DNA from 4 places in the Agrobacterium sp. 22-209-1 genome. Region 2 is predicted to be linked to each of the others. Evidence: predicted binding sites of a transcription regulator. Region 2 holds the regulator's gene; each other region holds the start of a gene.
The links. The regulator LexA, encoded in region 2, represses DNA repair genes until DNA is damaged. The targets are predictions, from matches to a motif close to TGTTCNNNNTGTGTTCNG.

Region 1 (4,210 bases), on a different contig from region 2:
GCGGCGTCAAGCCGAAGCCTTCGTTGCGGGATGGGGCGACATAGAGCGTCAGCCGCCGGTACCAGGGCTTGATGTCGCCAACTTCGCCCTGAAATACGATACGGTCGGCGAGGCCGGCCGCGGTCACATCGGCCTTGAGCGCATCACCAAAGGCCTTGTGTTCTGTTGTGATGCGGCCGGAAACTACAGCGGTCCATTGCGGGTAATGGGGCAGAAGCTCGATCATGGCGCGCACGAAGAGATCAGTGCCCTTCTGGTGGCGCACCCGTCCAAAGCAGCCGATCAGATATTCCCCCGGCAGGCCGGTTGCCGCGATCGTGTCTTCCGGGCCGGTGGCGGGGTGGAACAGCTCGGTATCGACGCCATGCATGACGACGCGGTGGGGCACTTCCAGGAACGAGCCGGAGCGCGCGTTGGTCGCAACCACGGCGTCCATCTTCGAAATCAGAAAGCGTGTATAGGCGGAATGCCGTCTCTGCGCTGCCGAGGTGAACAGAAGCTTCACCTTCATGCGCAGCACGTCACGCATGAGAAGACCCGGCAACATTTCAAGATTTCGCCGGGCATGCCAGATGCGCGGGCCGCCCTGCGGACCGTCCTGCCAGAGCCGCCACAGATCACGAAAGCGCACATGCGGCAGATGCGGCGGCAGGCCGGGGCCGATGACGGCGACCTGCTGTCCCAGCCGATTCTGCACCGGTATCAGCTGAACGATGGTTGAGGTGACGCCGGAGAGCCTGCGTTTGAAGTTCGGCGCAAGCACCTGCACATCTTTCAGACTGACGTGGGACAAGATGGGCTTCCGTCTTTGCGGCTAATTTTGGGGATTGAAGACTTCAAGAAAAGCAATGCGCCCGCATGGGGCGCATTGCATGTGGGGGCGTCAGCCCCACTGAACCGCGAGAATCTCGTAGCCCTTGGCGCCGCCCGGAGCGTTAACTTCAATGCTGTCGCCGACTTCCTTGCCGATGAGCGCGCGGGCGATGGGCGAGGAGATGGAGATGCGGCCGGCCTTCACATCGGCTTCCTGGTCGCCGACGATCTGATAGGTCTTTTCCTCATCGCTATCCTCGTCGACCAGCTTGACGGTGGCGCCGAACTTGATCTTCGAACCCGACATCTTGGAGAGATCGATGACTTCCGCGCGCGCGGTCAGGTCTTCGAGTTCGGTGATGCGGCCTTCATTGTGGCTCTGTGCTTCCTTGGCAGCATGGTACTCGGCGTTTTCCGAAAGGTCGCCATGGGCGCGCGCTTCCGCAATCGCCTCGATGATACGGGGGCGTTCCTCCTGCTGGCGCCAGCGCAGCTCCTCCTGAAGCTTGACGAATCCACCCTGAGTCATCGGTACTTTTTCTACCATTTTTTTATCCTTCGCATTCCGGTCGCTATACTTGCAGACACAAAAAGAAACAGGTTCCGGAGAGGAACTCCGGAACCATGCCAAAATCAAAACTGAGCCGACTATATCAGAAGACGGCAGCGAAATGCCAGCAAATTTGAGGTGCGCATATTTCCTTTAACAATCAATGACTTAATCTGTTTCATTGACATTCGTCGTCAGAACATATAGTGAACATACCTATGAAGAAGTCGATCAAGCAACGGCTGGCCATTCTCTCCGACGCGGCAAAATACGATGCATCCTGCGCATCGAGCGGCACGACCAAGCGAAACTCTGCAGCATCAGGCGGTCTGGGCTCCACGGAGGGGTCGGGCATTTGCCACGCTTATGCTCCCGATGGACGCTGCATTTCGCTCTTGAAGATTCTGCTCACCAACTTCTGCATCTATGATTGTGCCTATTGCATCAACCGGTCGTCAAGCAATGTGGAGCGGGCGCGTTTCACGCCGGAAGAGGTGGTGTGGCTGACGCTCGAGTTTTATCGGCGCAACTATATTGAAGGGCTCTTCCTATCGTCGGGCATCATCCGGTCGTCGGATCATACGATGGAAGAGATGGTGCGGGTTGCACGCGAGCTGCGCGTTACGCATGGTTTTCGAGGCTATATCCATCTGAAGTCGATTCCGGAGGCGTCGCCCAGGCTCATCGAGGAGGCGGGGCTTTACGCGGATCGTCTCTCGATCAATATCGAATTGCCGACCGATAGCGGCATTGGTCGTTTCGCGCCGGAAAAGCAGCCCGCCAATATTCGCCGCTCCATGGCCGATATCCGCCTGAAGATTGAGGAGGCGGGGGAGCCGACCGTCAGGACGAAAAAGACCAAGCGCTTTGCGCCGGCCGGGCAGAGCACGCAGATGATCGTGGGGGCGGATGGCGCCGACGATAACACCATTCTCTCCACCAGTGCCCGGCTTTATGGCAGCTACGGTTTACGGCGCGTCTATTATTCGGCCTTCAGCCCCATTCCGGATTCATCGAAAAACCTGCCGCTCATCAAACCGCCGCTGATGCGGGAGCACCGGCTTTATCAGGCGGATTGGCTTTACCGCTTTTACGGCTTCGACATTGGCGAGATAACGGCGACCGGGGGTGACGGCATGCTCGATCTCGATATCGACCCGAAACTGGCCTGGGCGCTGAAACATCGCGACCGTTTCCCGGTGGACGTCAATGCGGCGGATCGGGAAATGCTGCTGCGGGTGCCCGGTTTCGGCACCAAGACGGTGGCCTCCGTTCTCTCGTCACGGCGGTTCCGGCGGCTGCGGCTGGAGGATATTGCGCGTTTCGGTGTTTCCCTGAAAAAGGTGAAGGCTTTTATCGTCGCAGAGGGCTGGACGCCGGGCAAGCTGACCGAGCGGCCGGATTTGCGGGCGATGTTTGCACCGCAGCCCGAACAATTGTCGCTGTTATGATGTACTGCCCGGTGCTGGAAGGGCGGGGCGATTTCGGCGAGTGGCGCGATGCCGCGCGTGCGGCCCTTGCCGCCGATATTCGACCGGAGACGATTGACTGGCGGTTGCAGGATTACGGGGCAGGGCTGCTGGATTTCGCAGGTGAGCCATTACCGATGGTCGATGCCGGCAATGGGCAGGTTTCCGTTCCGGCTTCGTTTTTGGCGCTGGCACAGGCCGTCATCTGCCATGGCGATCCCGGCCGGTTTGCGCTGCTTTATCGTTTGTTGTGGCGGCTGAAGCGGGATCGCGCCCTGTTGCAGTTCAAGTCCGATCCGGATGTTGCAGAGGCCCGTTTGCTCGAGAAATCGGTGCGTCGGGATTGTCACAAGATGACGGCCTTCGTCCGTTTCAAGGAGTTGTGCTTGCCGCAGGGGCAGGGCGGGCGACGGCGGTTCGTGGCCTGGTTCGAGCCGGATCATTTCATCGTCGAGCGAACGGCAGCGTTTTTCCAGCGACGGTTTACCGATATGGACTGGCTGATCGCCACGCCGAAAGGGTCCGCCCGATGGGATGGAAGCGAGCTGCAAACCTCTCGGGAGGCGGCGGCGAAGCCCGATCTGACGGACGAGACGGATGAACTCTGGCGAACTTATTATGCCAATATATTCAATCCGGCCCGCTTGAAGATTAAGGCCATGACGGCGGAGATGCCAAAGAAATACTGGAAGAACCTGCCGGAAGCCGATCTCATTCCCGACCTCATTCTCGGCGCGGAGGCGCGGGTACTGGAAATGGCCGCCAGAACGGCGAGCCAGCCGCAGCCCTTTCATCATCGCCTGCAGGTTGCGGCCGCTGCACGGGAGATGCCGCAACTGGCGCCAGACGGAACGCTTGCGTCGCTGGCGCGGCAGGCTGGCCACTGTACCCGCTGTCCCCTGCATTGCAGCGCCACGCAAACGGTTTTCGGTTCCGGGCCGGAGGATGCGGAAATCATGATCGTTGGCGAACAGCCGGGCGATCATGAAGATCTCGCCGGAAAGCCTTTTGTCGGCCCGGCTGGCCAGCTTTTCGACCGGACTCTTGCCGATGTCGGTATTGAGCGCAAAAAGCTCTACGTCACCAATGCCGTTAAACACTTCAAATATGAAACGCGCGGCAAACGACGCATCCATCAACGGCCGAATGCAGGCGAGGTGGAGCAATGCCGCTGGTGGCTCAATCAGGAAATCGCGCTCGTCCGGCCGAAACTGATCGTCGCCATGGGCGCAACTGCGCTTTATGCGCTGACCGGCGGCAAAGAAAGGCTCTCGGAGATCAGGGGTCGTCCTATACCGATGGAGGAGGGCCGAACGCTTTTTGTCACCGTGCACCCCTCCTATCTCCTGCGCCTTGCTGGTGGGCGGGCGAAAGAGGC
Region 2 (4,210 bases):
CAATCGCGACATATTAAGGCGCATCGACTCGGTAGAGATAAATTTCGCCGGCAGCGATCAGGCGGGGGTGGTGGGGCGGATGCGCGCTGCAACCGCCAGCACCAACAGGCCGTGGAGCGAACATCGCTTCTACGACTGGAAAAGCGGGCGCTTTGACCGTGATGTGCCTGAAGCCGTCACCCGGTTGCTGACGGCATCGCAGTGAGTGCTGCCAGCATGATTTGTCAGGCCGTGGCGCGCAAATCCGCGGTCAATTCGCCAATGCTGCCGATCTCTTCTTCATGCGGCAGATCGCGCCAGATTTCCTTCAGTCCGGCCTCATACCATTCGCGCATGGCGGGCAGGGAGAGCAGCCTGTCACAATAGGCCTTCGCCGCTGGCGAAAGATCGGCGCCATAGGTCTGGAAACGGAACGCCACCGGGCAGAAGAAGGCGTCGACCGCCGTGAATTTCTGACCGGCGAGAAACGGTCCGCCGAATTTTGCGAGGCCTTCGCTCCACAGCGCATCAATGCGTTTTATGTCGGCGGCAAGCCCGGCATCGCCGCCCTTCGGTTTTACGCGGATACCGACCGACATTGGATAGAGATTGCGCAGCGAAGAGAAGCCCGCATGCATTTCACTTGCCGCCGAGCGTGACCAGGCCCGTGCCTGCTTGTCACTTGCCCAGACACCCTGATGTCTCTCGGCCAGATATTCGGCAATCGACAGCGATTCCCAAACCGTCACGCCCTCATCAACAAGGCACGGCACCTTGCCCGTCGGCGAAAAGCTGGAGAAGGCAACACCTTCGCCAAAGGGAACGAGTTTTTCATTAAAGGCGATGCCGAGCGTGCGCATCAAAACCCAGGGCCGCAGCGACCATGAGGAATAGTTCTTGTTGGCAATATAAAGATCGTACATGGCGTTTTTCCCCAGATAGGATGCGCATTTCTATATCTGCGAATGGTCTTGGAATATCGCAAAGAATCCATGGCTCCCATAACGCCAATTGATGGATGGGCCGTCGTGCACAACCGCATTTTCGCAACGACGAGCGCGTTTGCCATTTAAAAAAGAAAAGGCGCATCAATTCAACGAAATGACGCGCCCTTCATCTTGCAGGCCAGATATGCCGCCGTTCAACCGTTTCGGCTTATCCAAACCGGCGGCGGCATCAATGATATCTGCGGATCAACCCAACCAGCTTGCCCTGTATCTTCACCCGATCAGGCCCGAAAATGCGGGTCTCATAGGCCGGGTTCGCAGCTTCCAGCGCGATGGAGGCTCCCTTGCGGCGGAAACGCTTCAGGGTCGCTTCTTCATCATCCACCAGCGCGACGATGATATCACCCGGATTGGCCGTATTGCCGTTGCGGATGATAACGGTATCGCCATCAAAAATGCCGGCCTCGATCATCGAATCGCCTTTGACCTCAAGCGCGTAATGTTCGCCCGAACCCAGCATATCCACTGGTACGGCCACATCATGGGTGTTGTTCTGGATGGCGGAAATCGGCACACCGGCGGCGATGCGGCCCATGACCGGCACGGTGACGGCACCGCCGAGATCATTGGCAGGCGCCTTGGGGGTCGCGGCCGGCTCCGGCGCCTTCGGCTTGCCCAGGCTGCCTTCGATGACGCTCGGTGAGAAACCACGCTGCGGCCTTGCGCCCGGCGTATAGGCCTCAGGTAATTTTATCACTTCCAGCGCTCGCGCCCTGTTGGGTAGCCGGCGAATAAACCCGCGCTCTTCGAGTGCGGTAATCAGCCGGTGAATGCCGGATTTGGAAGCAAGATCGAGTGCGTCCTTCATTTCATCGAAGGAGGGCGGCACGCCGGACTCTTTCATTCTTTCATGAATGAAGAGAAGCAATTCCTGCTGTTTGCGCGTGAGCATGAGGAAAACACCCTTGAGAATCGTCGTTGAAGTCGCGAAACAAATACAGAACGAACACTATATGTTCCATATGTGTTCCGCAATCCCCTAAAATTTCGTGAAGGGTGCATCTCAGATGGTGATTTGATATTCGAAAGCCTGAACTGCCGAGAGCCGGTAGGGTTGGTGACTATTTTGATAATCGGAGGAACTGCCGTCTGAAGTGGGCAATTGAAGGCAGCTCTGTGTTTCAGGCATCCGGTACGACGATCCGTCCGTCTAAGACGGCAAATCGCTCATATCCGTTACGAGGATTTTCTTAGAGGGCGTGTTCGCCCGGTCCGAGATAGCTCGCCATCAGTGCCGGATCGACGGCGAGTTCGGCGGCCGGGCCTGAGCGGCGGACCTCGCCGAGTTCGACGAGGTAGGCCTCGTCGGCGATTTCAAGCGCGGCGCGGGCGTTCTGTTCGACCAGCAGGATGGAGACACCGGTACGACGCAGTTCGGCAACGATGCGCAGGATTTCGGCGACGATCAACGGCGCAAGCCCGAGACTAGGCTCATCCAGCAGCAAAAGCCTCGGCCGGCTCATTAGTGCCCGGGCGAGCGCCAGCATCTGCCTTTCGCCGCCGGAAAGCGTTCCGGCAAGCTGCTTGCTGCGCTCGCGAAGGCGTGGAAAGAGTGCGTGTATTTCCTCACGGGTTTCGTTGCGCTCCTGGCGTGAGCGCAGGAATCCGCCGAGCTCGATATTATCCTCGACGGTCATCGACCCGAACAATTCGCGCCTTTCCGGCACGAGGCAAAGGCCAGCGGCAACCCGGGCCTCGATGGTATCGGGCACTGGCGCGCCGTCGTAAAGAATGGTCCCGCGCGAAGGCACGACGCCCATGATGGCGTTGAGCAGCGTGGTCTTGCCCGCCCCGTTTGCTCCGATGACCGTGACGATGCTGCCGGATGTCATGGAAAGCGAGATGCCATGCACCACCTCCGCCCGGCCATAGGCAACGTGGATGTCTTTGATGTCGAGTAGATGTCCGCTCACGCTGCACCCCCAAGATAAGCCGCGATCACGGCTGGATGTTGCCTGATTTCAGCCGGCTTGCCTTCGGCGATCAGGGTGCCGAAATCGAGGACGACGATGTGATCGACCAGCCCCATGACGAAACCCATGTCATGCTCGACGAGCAGCACGCTCACGCCCTCGGCCCGCAGTTTTTTCAGCAGTGTGGCGAGCTCCTGCTTTTCGCCGTGGCGCAGACCGGCCGCCGGTTCGTCGAGCAGCAGAAGCGTCGGGTTGAGGCAGAGCGCGCGAGCAATTTCCAGAATTCGGATCTGCCCGAGAGCGAGGTCGCCGGCGGGACGGTCGCGATGAGCACCGAGACCGACGCGATCGAGCTGATGGGCGGCTTCGGCAAGCAGCGCCTGCTCCTGTTTTCGCTCCAGCCGTAAGAAGCTCCGGAAAACGCCGGCATTGCCACGCAGATGCGCGCCGAGAGCGACATTTTCGAGCACCGACATGGTTGGAAGGACCTTGGCATGCTGAAAGGTTCTGGCGATGCCGCGTTTGGCGATCAGCCGGGGATTGAGGCCTGAAAGCTTCTGTCCCTGATAGGTGACGTTGCCGCCGGAAAGGCCGAGGATGCCGGTGATGAGATTGAAAGTCGTGCTCTTGCCGGCGCCGTTCGGGCCGATCAGGCCGACGATCTGCCCGGCCTTGATATCGAAGCTGACATCGTTGACCGCCGTCAGTCCGCCAAATGTCTTCCGCACCCGATCGACCCCGACCAGCGGACTGCCGGGCGCAGGCATGTCCCGCGATTCAAGACTGGCGCCGTCGCGGCGGATGGCGCGCGGCGGCCGGGCCGGCAGGTATTTTTCCAGAAGTGGCCAAAGACCGTCGCGCGAGAGCTGTAGGATCAGGACGAGCAGCACGCCGAACACGATCATTTCTACATTCACCGAGGTGCCGACAAGGCCGGGCAGGACCCGTTGCAGCACCTCTTTTAACACCAGCACCACGGCTGCGCCGAAGATGGCGCCCACAACCCGGCCCGAACCACCGACGACGGCCATCAGCATATAGGTGATGCCCATGTCGAGCCCGAAAGGCGTCGGGTTTATCGACCGCTGCATATGGGCGTAAAGCCAGCCGGACAGCGCTGCTACAACGGCTGCGAAGACGAAGACGGTCAGTTTGGCCCGCTCGATATTCACGCCGAACGCCTCCGCTGCCTGCGAGCCGCCACGCAGGGCGCGAATGCCGCGCCCGACACGGCTGTCGAGCAGGTTCTGCGCGCCGATCGCCACGGCAACGACGAATATCCAGATCACGTAATAGATCGAGCTGCTGCTC
Region 3 (4,210 bases), on a different contig from region 2:
CATGCGCCATGGCCGCGGCCTCGATGGCCGTCGGCACCTGCTTCTTCTGCCCGAAAGGGCTGATGCCGCCGACATGGTAACCGGTGGCCCGCTCCGCATCGGCAGGCTTCATCATGCTGGCGGATTTGCCTCCGAAGGCGGCGGCAAGCTTCTTCATGCTCACCTCGCGGTCGGAGGGGACAATGACGCAGACCGGCTTGCCGTCCAGCTCCGCCATCAGTGTCTTCAGCACCAGATGTGGCGCCTCACCGATCGCCTCGGCCGCCTGCAGCCCGATGCGATCGGCATTCGGGTCGTAATCATAAGTCACGGTGGTGAAGGCAATGCCGGCTTTAGTCAGCATCTGGGTGGCGCGGGTTGTTTTGGACATGGTGGGTTGCGTTCAGGCAAAAAGCGTCTGGTAGATTTCCGGCTTGAAGCCGACGGTTATCTTACCCTTCGCTTCCAGCACGGGCCGCTTGATCATGGAGGGCTGTTCCAGCATCAGCCCGATGGCCCTTTCTCGTGTAAGATCGGCCTTCTGGCTGTCGTCGAGTTTCTTGAATGTCGTGCCGGCCCGGTTGAGAACCGTTTCCCAGCCGGCGGCATCACACCATGTTTCCAGATGGGCGCGGTCGATACCGGCTGTCTTATAGTCGTGGAAAGAATAATCGACGCTGTTCGTCTCCAGCCAGCTTCTGGCCTTCTTCATCGTGTCGCAATTCTTGATGCCGTAAATCGTGAACGTCATGCTATCGCCTCTTCGTCTTCAAGCCTTCCGGCATAACAAAATATCCATCTTATTCAAGCTGCCGCCTGAGGCGCCTTGCGTCGATTCATCCCTCACAATGCTTGAGCTATGCAAAATCGAGGCGGCTGACATCCAAACGAGCGCGAGCAAAGCTGCATGGCTTCCCTGCTACATCGAGAGTTGTAGAAGATGCCTGAAATCCCCATTATCTGGGCAACAAAGATGGAGATTAAAATGCGTCAGGTTGCAAAGACATCGCGTAACTTCTTCGGTGAAACCTTCGCCGTTCTCGGTGCAGCGCTCTCGGTTTCGGCCGCTGTTCGCGCACATCGCAAGCCCGCCCGTGCCGATCTAGAAGCTCTCGGCATCGACGGCAAGGCTTTCGACAAGGTTCAGCTCTAAGCTGCTATCGTTTGTAGCGAGGCGATTTCGCCTCGCCCGTGAGTATATTTTGGCGCGCCTTAGCGTTCCGACTGCTTCCGGTTCGGTCGTTTTCTAGGACCGATCAATTTGTGCGGTAGATGTAGCTGACTTTCGAGCGGCTCATACCGATCCGCTTTTGCGGAGAGTGCGAAGCGTCCAAGGGACTCATGTCGGGTTTCGCCATTATGGCTGAAAACAAGCTCGAAATTACTCGCAAGCCAGCTATATGGCTTTCCGGCCGGCATCGGTTCCATCTTCCCGCAGCTATAAATCATCGTGATATGCGGTGTAAAAGATGGTGCAGGGATATAGGGAAGGTTCGCCTGTCGAAGCGCCCGTTGCAGCAGCCTCACCAGGGCATGGATCTCCGGCTGATCATCACCGTTTCGTAGGACCAAACTGTTGCGATTGCCAAAAAGTGCACTTCCGTCCAGGGTGACCGGAACAGGCCGCGCGTTTACCGCACCCATTGCCGCCTTCAGTCTGCTTGTCAGTCCGTGAGGGATCGTCTCGAAACATCCCAAACACAACAGGGTTATGTGTAGAAGCTCGGCGGGATATGCCTCACGGGTTGTCCGACCCAGAGCATGATGCGACGCATCGACAAACATTCTTTCCGCCAATTGCCGTGGCGGCTTCAGCAGCAACAGGAGCTTGTTTCGAAAGCGTGGATTGACGCGTCGTATTTTCTGCGGCTCCAGCCCATCAAAGCAAAGCTGCCTCAAGGCTCTTTCGTCCGTCAACTCGCACTCCATGACGATGCTCCACAGCCTTATGCCAAGGCCGGAAACCTATCATTGTGCGGTGATAAAATAAAGAACAAAAGATGAACAGAAGGCGGAATTGCTCCGCCTTCGCTTATTCCCACTCAATTGTTCGATTTCATGCTAACAAATTGAATTCATTTCAGAAAATATTTTTCGGCTTGATTACTACCGGCCCAGGACCCGTCAGAAAGCTATGCTACTGATATCATTTAGGAATTTCCACTGGCCTCCGCAAGCCATCTTTCGACTACTATCGGCTCTTTCCGCGCCAGGCGGAGAACTAACGTCTGAGCGAGACACGCGCCGAAAGTACCGTCAGCACCTCACTCCTATGAGCGCATCTGGCGACCCCCAGTTCCATTGAGCGGTCAGGCGCCGTCGCGTTCCCGATCGAACCGCTGCTTCGCCGCCTCAATCTCCGGCCCATGGGCAACAGACCACTGAAAGATCGCCTGAAACGGCGCTTTCAGCGATTCGCCCAGCGGAGTAACGCTGTACTCGACTGCGACCGGCGACACGGGGAACACTCGTCGCTCGATCAGTCCCAAACGTTCCAGTCGACGCAGCGTCTGTGTCAGAGCCTTCTGCGTGACACCGTTCAGCTCGCGCTTCAGTCCATTAAAGCGCATGGGTCCGGAGCAGAGTGCCGCAATGATGAGGATCGACCATTTGTCGGCGATCTGGTCGAGGATCATCCTGCTGAGATGATCGCTGTATTCGGTCGGGCAAAGCGCATCGGTGATGAGGTTTCCTTCAATATACCTGGTCTATTTGAAGTGCCTAATTGATACTAGGTATATGAATTATACCTTAAGGGCATCCGTTTCACAAACAGAGAGCCTGCAGTATGAAAGCGATACGTTTCCACTCAACGGGTGGCCCGGACGTTCTGGTTTATGAGGACGTTCCTGATCCGGTCGCGGGTCCCGGCGAAGTGCTGATCAAGGTCGAGGCCGTCGGCATGAATTTCGCCGACATCATGCGTCGTCGCGGCGATGACTATCCCGAACCTTCGCCGCCTCCGTTCATTCTTGGCGCCGAGGTTGCTGGCACAGTCGCCGCGCTCGGCGACGGCGTGACCAACATTCCTGTTGGCCTATCGGTTCTCGCGGCGCCGGGTGCGGGCGGATATGCCCAGTATGTTGTGGTTCCCGCCGCTACGATCATCCCGCTGCCGGAAGGCTTCGATGCCGTTCAGGCTGCCGCCCTGTTGGGCCACGGCCTCACCGCTGCCATCGCCCTGAAGCAGGCCGCCAAGCTTTTGCCGGGCGAAACCGTCCTCATTGAAGGGGCGGCCGGTGGTGTTGGCTCGTTCGCGATCCAGCTCGCCAAGCTCTATGGCGCCGGTAAGATCATCGCCGCTGCCAGCACGCCAGAGAAGCGCGCCAAGGCCGAAGCAATGGGTGCGGATGTCTCGGTCGATTATACCAAGCCAGACTGGGCCGACGATGTTCGCCGGGTCACCGATGGGCAAGGCGTCAACATCGTCATCGAGACGGCCGGGGGCGACACCCTGAATCAGGCGCTGGATGCAATGGCGCCGTTCGGCCGCATGATTTTTCTCGGCCAGTCCAGTGGAAAGACCGCGCTGGTCGATCCATGGCGGCTGACCTCGATGAACCATAGTGTGGTCGGCTTCTATATCGGCGCCTATCTGGCCAACGCTGACTTGTTGATGGCGACCATCGGTGAACTGATCGGCTTCGTGGCGAGCGGTCAGGTCAAGATCCAGGTCGGCACGGTGCTGCCGCTGTCGCAAGCTGCTGAAGCACACCGTTTGCTTGAAGGTCGTCAGACCACTGGAAAGGTGGTGCTTCAGCCCTGGCGCACCGCCTGACATTAGAAGCGCCGTGGGGGTCTGCCCGCGGCGCTTGCGCTCCCGAAGGCGACTGTCTTCGCTCAGCCAGCTTTCAATTTGAGGAAGGATGTAACCCAGCCTCGATCCAGGCCCGCGTCTCTTCCAGGACTTCATCCGAAAGAGTGTCGTCGTCGATCGCGCGGGCAAGGATCACCGCCCCGACCATCGCAGCCCAGGTTCCTATAGCCGCGCGCCGCCGTTCCGACGCATTGATGTCAGGAAGAGCCTTCGCCATGCGCTCGATTTGGGCCTGAAGCCCGGCTGTCATGGCGGCGCGAGCCGCCGGTGTCTGATGGCGGATATCAGCTGCCAGCCCTGCCGTTGGACAGCCTCTGGCCGGGTTGTTACGATGCTTTGGTGCGAGATAGTCTTCGAGATAGGCCCGCAAATCGAGGGTGCCGCTTTCATCACCGGAGAGCGCATGAGCAATCG
Region 4 (4,210 bases), on a different contig from region 2:
CAAGCGGAATGGAAGGCTGCGCGCCGGCGCGCGTGCAGGCGAGCGAGCCTGCGACAGCGGCGCGCTTCAGCGCCTTTTCGAAATCCATCCCCTGATCGAGGCTGGCGGCAAGATAACCGCAGAAAGTATCGCCCGCACCGACCGTATCGACCGGCTCGATCTTCAGGCCGGAAGCCCGGAAAACCTTGCCGTTGCGCATGGCGATCACGCCGTCTGCGCCAAGCGTTACGATCAATGTCTGGCCGGTCCTGTCGTGCAGGGTTTTCAGTTCATTTTCCCGCTCAGAAGCGGAAAGGCCGTTCTTTCCGACCAGCAATTCGAACTCGGTTTCGTTGGCGATGACAATATCGGCAAGGCCCGCAAGGCGCGGTCCATCCGCGGTCAGTGGCGCAGTATTGATGACGGTGGTGACGCGCTTTGCCTTCGCAGCCGTCAGCGCCGCTTCGATAGCGGACGCGGGTATCTCAAACTGCAACATCAAGATATCACCCACCGACATTTCAGCCAGGGCTTTCGCGGCGTCGGAAGCGGAGACTTCGCCATTGGCGGCGGGAATGACCGAGATCATGTTCTCCCCGCCTTCGCCGATAAGGATCACTGCCGTCCCCGTAGGGCCGGGCGTGGTCTTCACCAGTGAGAGATCAGTGCCGGCGTCACGCAGCAAGGTCAGCGCCGGTGCGGCAAAGGTGTCATCGCCCGCAGCACCCGCCATCTTCACCGTGGCGCCTGCACGTCGCGCGGCCAGCGCCTGATTGGCGCCCTTGCCACCGGCGGCGGTGGAGAATGTCTCACCGGTCACGGTTTCACCGGGCTTGGGCAGGCGTTTGGCGGTGGCGACGAGGTCCATGTTGATGGAACCGAAAACAGTAATCATGGGGCGCTGGGTCCGTATGAAATTTGAGCAAGGCGGCGACTTTGCCCGAGACGATCACTCGTCGTCAACTACCCGCAATTTCGCCGCACCGGCCCGGTTTTCCGCAAAGCGCCGGGCCTGCTCCATTTCTCCATGCGAAGCCTCTTTTTCCGTCGGCGAAAAATCGAGGCCTTCGATCTTCTGGCCCCGCGCCAGCACCTTGTCGGAGGAGATCAGCATCATGTCGACGTCTTTCTGGGCCAGCCCGAAATGGGCTTGCAGCTTGCGCGTCCTGTCGTCCAGCCGCCGCACATCGTCCATCAGAAGGGCGACTTCACCTTGAATAAGATGCGCCTGCTCACGCATGCGCTGGTCTTTCAAAACCGACTGGATGACCTGCACCGACAGCATCAGCAGCGATGGCGAAACGATGACGACGCGGGCGCGGTGGGCGCGCTGCACCAGATATTCGAAATGCTGATGAATATCGGCGAAGATCGACTCCGATGGCACGAAGATAAAGGCCGTATCCTGCGTTTCGCCGCGAATGAGATATTTCTCGGCCACGTCGCGAATATGCACCTCCATATCGCGGCGGAACTGCTGCACGGCGGCGCGTTTGGTTTCGGGCGTCTCATCCGCCTTGATCGCGTTCCAAGCCTCCAGCGGAAACTTGGCATCGATGACCAGTGCCGGCGCATTGTTCGGCATCTTGATGATGCAGTCGGGCCGATAACCGTTGGAAAGCGTCGGCTGAAGCTGAAACGCCCCGGCGGGAAGTGCATCGGCGATCAGCGTTTCCATGCGCGCCTGTCCGAAAGCACCGCGCGTCTGCTTGTTGGAAAGGATCGCCTGTAGCCCTACGACATCCTTCGCCAGATCCTGAATATTGCCCTGCGCGGCATCGATGACAGCCAGGCGCTCTTGCAGGCGGCTCAGATTTTCATGGGTCGACCGGGTCTGCTCGGTGAGCGTTTCACCAAGGCGCTGCGACATGCCGTCAAGGCGCTGGTTCAGCGTCTGGCTCATCTCGCTCTGGCGGGTACCAAGCGTTTCCGCCATGGCCGCGATCCGCCCGTGCAATTCGGACTGTGTTTTCAGGAGATCGGAGATTTCACCGTCGGCTCCCGCTTTTCTTGCGCGGTTTATCGTGACCAGCCATGTGATGGTCAGGCCGAAAACCAGGGCCACAAGCAGCGCGCCGAAGCTGATATCGACGGAGCCGGCCCGCAGCGCGGGATTAAGGAGAACGGAGAAATCTATGTTCATGATTAAATCTAGCAGATTTCCAGTGATTCGGAAGATCAAAACAAGAACACTTCTGCGGCGGAAATGAGTCGGGAAGGGTCGATGCAGGAGGCGGTTTTCTCCTTCGTGTTTTTTATTTCCTCCGCGCGAGAGATACGTTATGGGAAGCCATGACCATCAAACCGCTTATCATTTTGCCCGATCCCGTGCTGCGTCAGCAGTCGAAGCTCATCGAACAGGTGGACGCCGAAGTGCTGCGCCTTGCCGACGACATGCTCGAAACCATGTATGATGCGCCCGGTATCGGCCTCGCCGCCATTCAGATCGGCGTGCCGCGCCGCATGCTGGTGATCGACGTGGCACGCGAAGGTGAAGAAAAGGCTCCGGTCGTTTTCATCAATCCGGAAATCCTCAAAGTGTCGGACGATGTCTCGACCTATGAGGAAGGCTGCCTCTCCATCCCCGATTATTATGCCGAGGTGGAGCGCCCAGCGTCGCTCACCGTGCAATATGTCGGCCGTGACGGCAAGCAGCAGACGGTCGAGGCGGACGGTCTGCTCGCGACCTGCCTGCAGCATGAGATCGACCACCTGAACGGCGTTCTCTTCATCGACCATATTTCGCGGCTCAAACGCGACATGGTCATCAAGAAATTCACGAAAGCGGCCCGCGCAAAGATCTGATCCGGCCTCTTTGGGCTGGAGTGGATGACAGGGAAGGGGGCGACGATGTCTCTTCGCATCATTTTTATGGGCACGCCGGATTTTTCCGTTCCCACGTTGCGTGCACTGGTGGATGCGGGCCACGAGATCGTTGCCGTCTACACCCAGCCGCCACGTCCCGGCGGCCGCCGTGGTCTCGATTTGCAGAAGTCGCCGGTCCATCAGGCAGCCGAATTGCTGGGGCTGCCCGTGCTGACGCCCGTAAATTTCAAGACCGAGGAAGACCGCAAGCAGTTCCGGGATTTCAACGCCGATGTAGCCGTCGTCGTCGCTTACGGTCTGCTTTTGCCTGAAGCGATCCTCTCCGGCACGCGTCTCGGCTGTTATAATGGTCACGCCTCCCTGCTGCCGCGCTGGCGCGGGGCTGCCCCCATCCAGAGGGCGATCATGGCCGGCGATGCCGAAACCGGTATGATGGTGATGAAAATGGAAAAGGGGCTCGATACCGGCCCCGTCGCGCTCACCGCAAAGGTCGCGATCGACGAGAATATGACGGCGGGCGAACTGCATGACAGCCTGATGCTGGCGGGTGCGCGGCTGATGCGGCAGGCGATGGACAAGCTGGAGGCGGGCGACCTGCCCCTCGTTACGCAGGCGGAAGAGGGTGTTCTCTACGCCGCGAAGATCGACAAGGGCGAGACCCGTATCGATTTTTCAAGGCCCGCACAGGATGTCCATAACCACATTCGTGGCCTGTCGCCGTTCCCCGGCGCATGGCTGGAAATGGATATCGGCGGCAAGACGGAGCGCGTGAAGGTTCTGGCCTCCGAACTGGCAAGCGGAATGGGAGAAGCGGGCGCAGCGCTCGACGATGCTCTGACCATTGCCTGCGGTAGCGGCGCCGTGCGGCTCACCCGTTTGCAGAAGGCGGGCGGCAAGCCGATGTCGGCGGCCGATTTCGTGCGCGGCACACCGGTTCCGACCGCAACGAGGCTCGGCTGATGCCACGTTTCCGCATGACCGTCGAATATGACGGCACGCCTTATTACGGCTGGCAGAGACAGGATAACGGCCCCTCGGTTCAGGGCGCGCTGGAGGCTGCGGTTCGCTCGTTGACGGGAGAGAGCGTCTCCATTCGCGGTGCCGGCCGCACCGATTCCGGCGTGCATGCCGTTGGACAGGTCGCCCATATCGATCTTTCCCGCGATTGGGAACCCTACAAGCTCCGCAATGCCTTGAACGCGCATCTCGCCATGGCCGGGGAGGCCGTGGCCGTGCTCGATGCTGCAGCCGTGACCGAAGATTTCGACGCCCGTTTTTCAGCGCTGCGCCGCCATTATCTCTATCGCATCATCTGTCGCAAATCCCGGCTGGCGCTGGAGCACAAGCGGGCATGGTGGGTATCGAAGGATATGGACCACGAGCGCATGCATGAAGCCGCACAGAT

Region 1: the regulator LexA is predicted to act here: its motif matches at 1,559-1,576, upstream of ACQZ48_RS09280 (putative DNA modification/repair radical SAM protein).
Region 3: the regulator LexA is predicted to act here: its motif matches at 1,969-1,986, upstream of ACQZ48_RS16230 (2'-5' RNA ligase family protein).
Region 4: the regulator LexA is predicted to act here: its motif matches at 2,154-2,171, upstream of ACQZ48_RS21785 (DNA recombination protein RmuC).

The regions. Positions count from the first base shown of each region.
Region 1 is NZ_JBNWCH010000003.1:295,746-299,955, reverse strand. Features, by position in the region: gene ACQZ48_RS09290 (glycosyltransferase family 4 protein) at 1-793, opposite strand, end outside; gene greA (transcription elongation factor GreA) at 884-1,360, opposite strand; gene ACQZ48_RS09280 (putative DNA modification/repair radical SAM protein) at 1,582-2,814, shown strand; gene ACQZ48_RS09275 (UdgX family uracil-DNA binding protein) at 2,814-4,210, shown strand, end outside.
Region 2 is NZ_JBNWCH010000004.1:171,602-175,811, forward strand. Features, by position in the region: gene ACQZ48_RS11970 (ComEC/Rec2 family competence protein) at 1-205, shown strand, start outside; gene ACQZ48_RS11975 (glutathione S-transferase family protein) at 225-902, opposite strand; gene lexA (transcriptional repressor LexA) at 1,156-1,878, opposite strand; gene ACQZ48_RS11985 (ABC transporter ATP-binding protein) at 2,177-2,899, opposite strand; gene ACQZ48_RS11990 (branched-chain amino acid ABC transporter ATP-binding protein/permease) at 2,896-4,210, opposite strand, start outside.
Region 3 is NZ_JBNWCH010000007.1:34,799-39,008, reverse strand. Features, by position in the region: gene ybaK (Cys-tRNA(Pro) deacylase) at 1-370, opposite strand, end outside; gene ACQZ48_RS16240 (ArsC family reductase) at 383-730, opposite strand; gene ACQZ48_RS16235 (hypothetical protein) at 965-1,132, shown strand; gene ACQZ48_RS16230 (2'-5' RNA ligase family protein) at 1,192-1,908, opposite strand; gene ACQZ48_RS16225 (winged helix-turn-helix transcriptional regulator) at 2,289-2,615, opposite strand; gene ACQZ48_RS16220 (quinone oxidoreductase family protein) at 2,768-3,757, shown strand; gene ACQZ48_RS16215 (TetR/AcrR family transcriptional regulator) at 3,831-4,210, opposite strand, start outside.
Region 4 is NZ_JBNWCH010000014.1:21,844-26,053, reverse strand. Features, by position in the region: gene ACQZ48_RS21790 (ribokinase) at 1-874, opposite strand, end outside; gene ACQZ48_RS21785 (DNA recombination protein RmuC) at 929-2,122, opposite strand; gene def (peptide deformylase) at 2,272-2,784, shown strand; gene fmt (methionyl-tRNA formyltransferase) at 2,830-3,765, shown strand; gene truA (tRNA pseudouridine(38-40) synthase TruA) at 3,765-4,210, shown strand, end outside.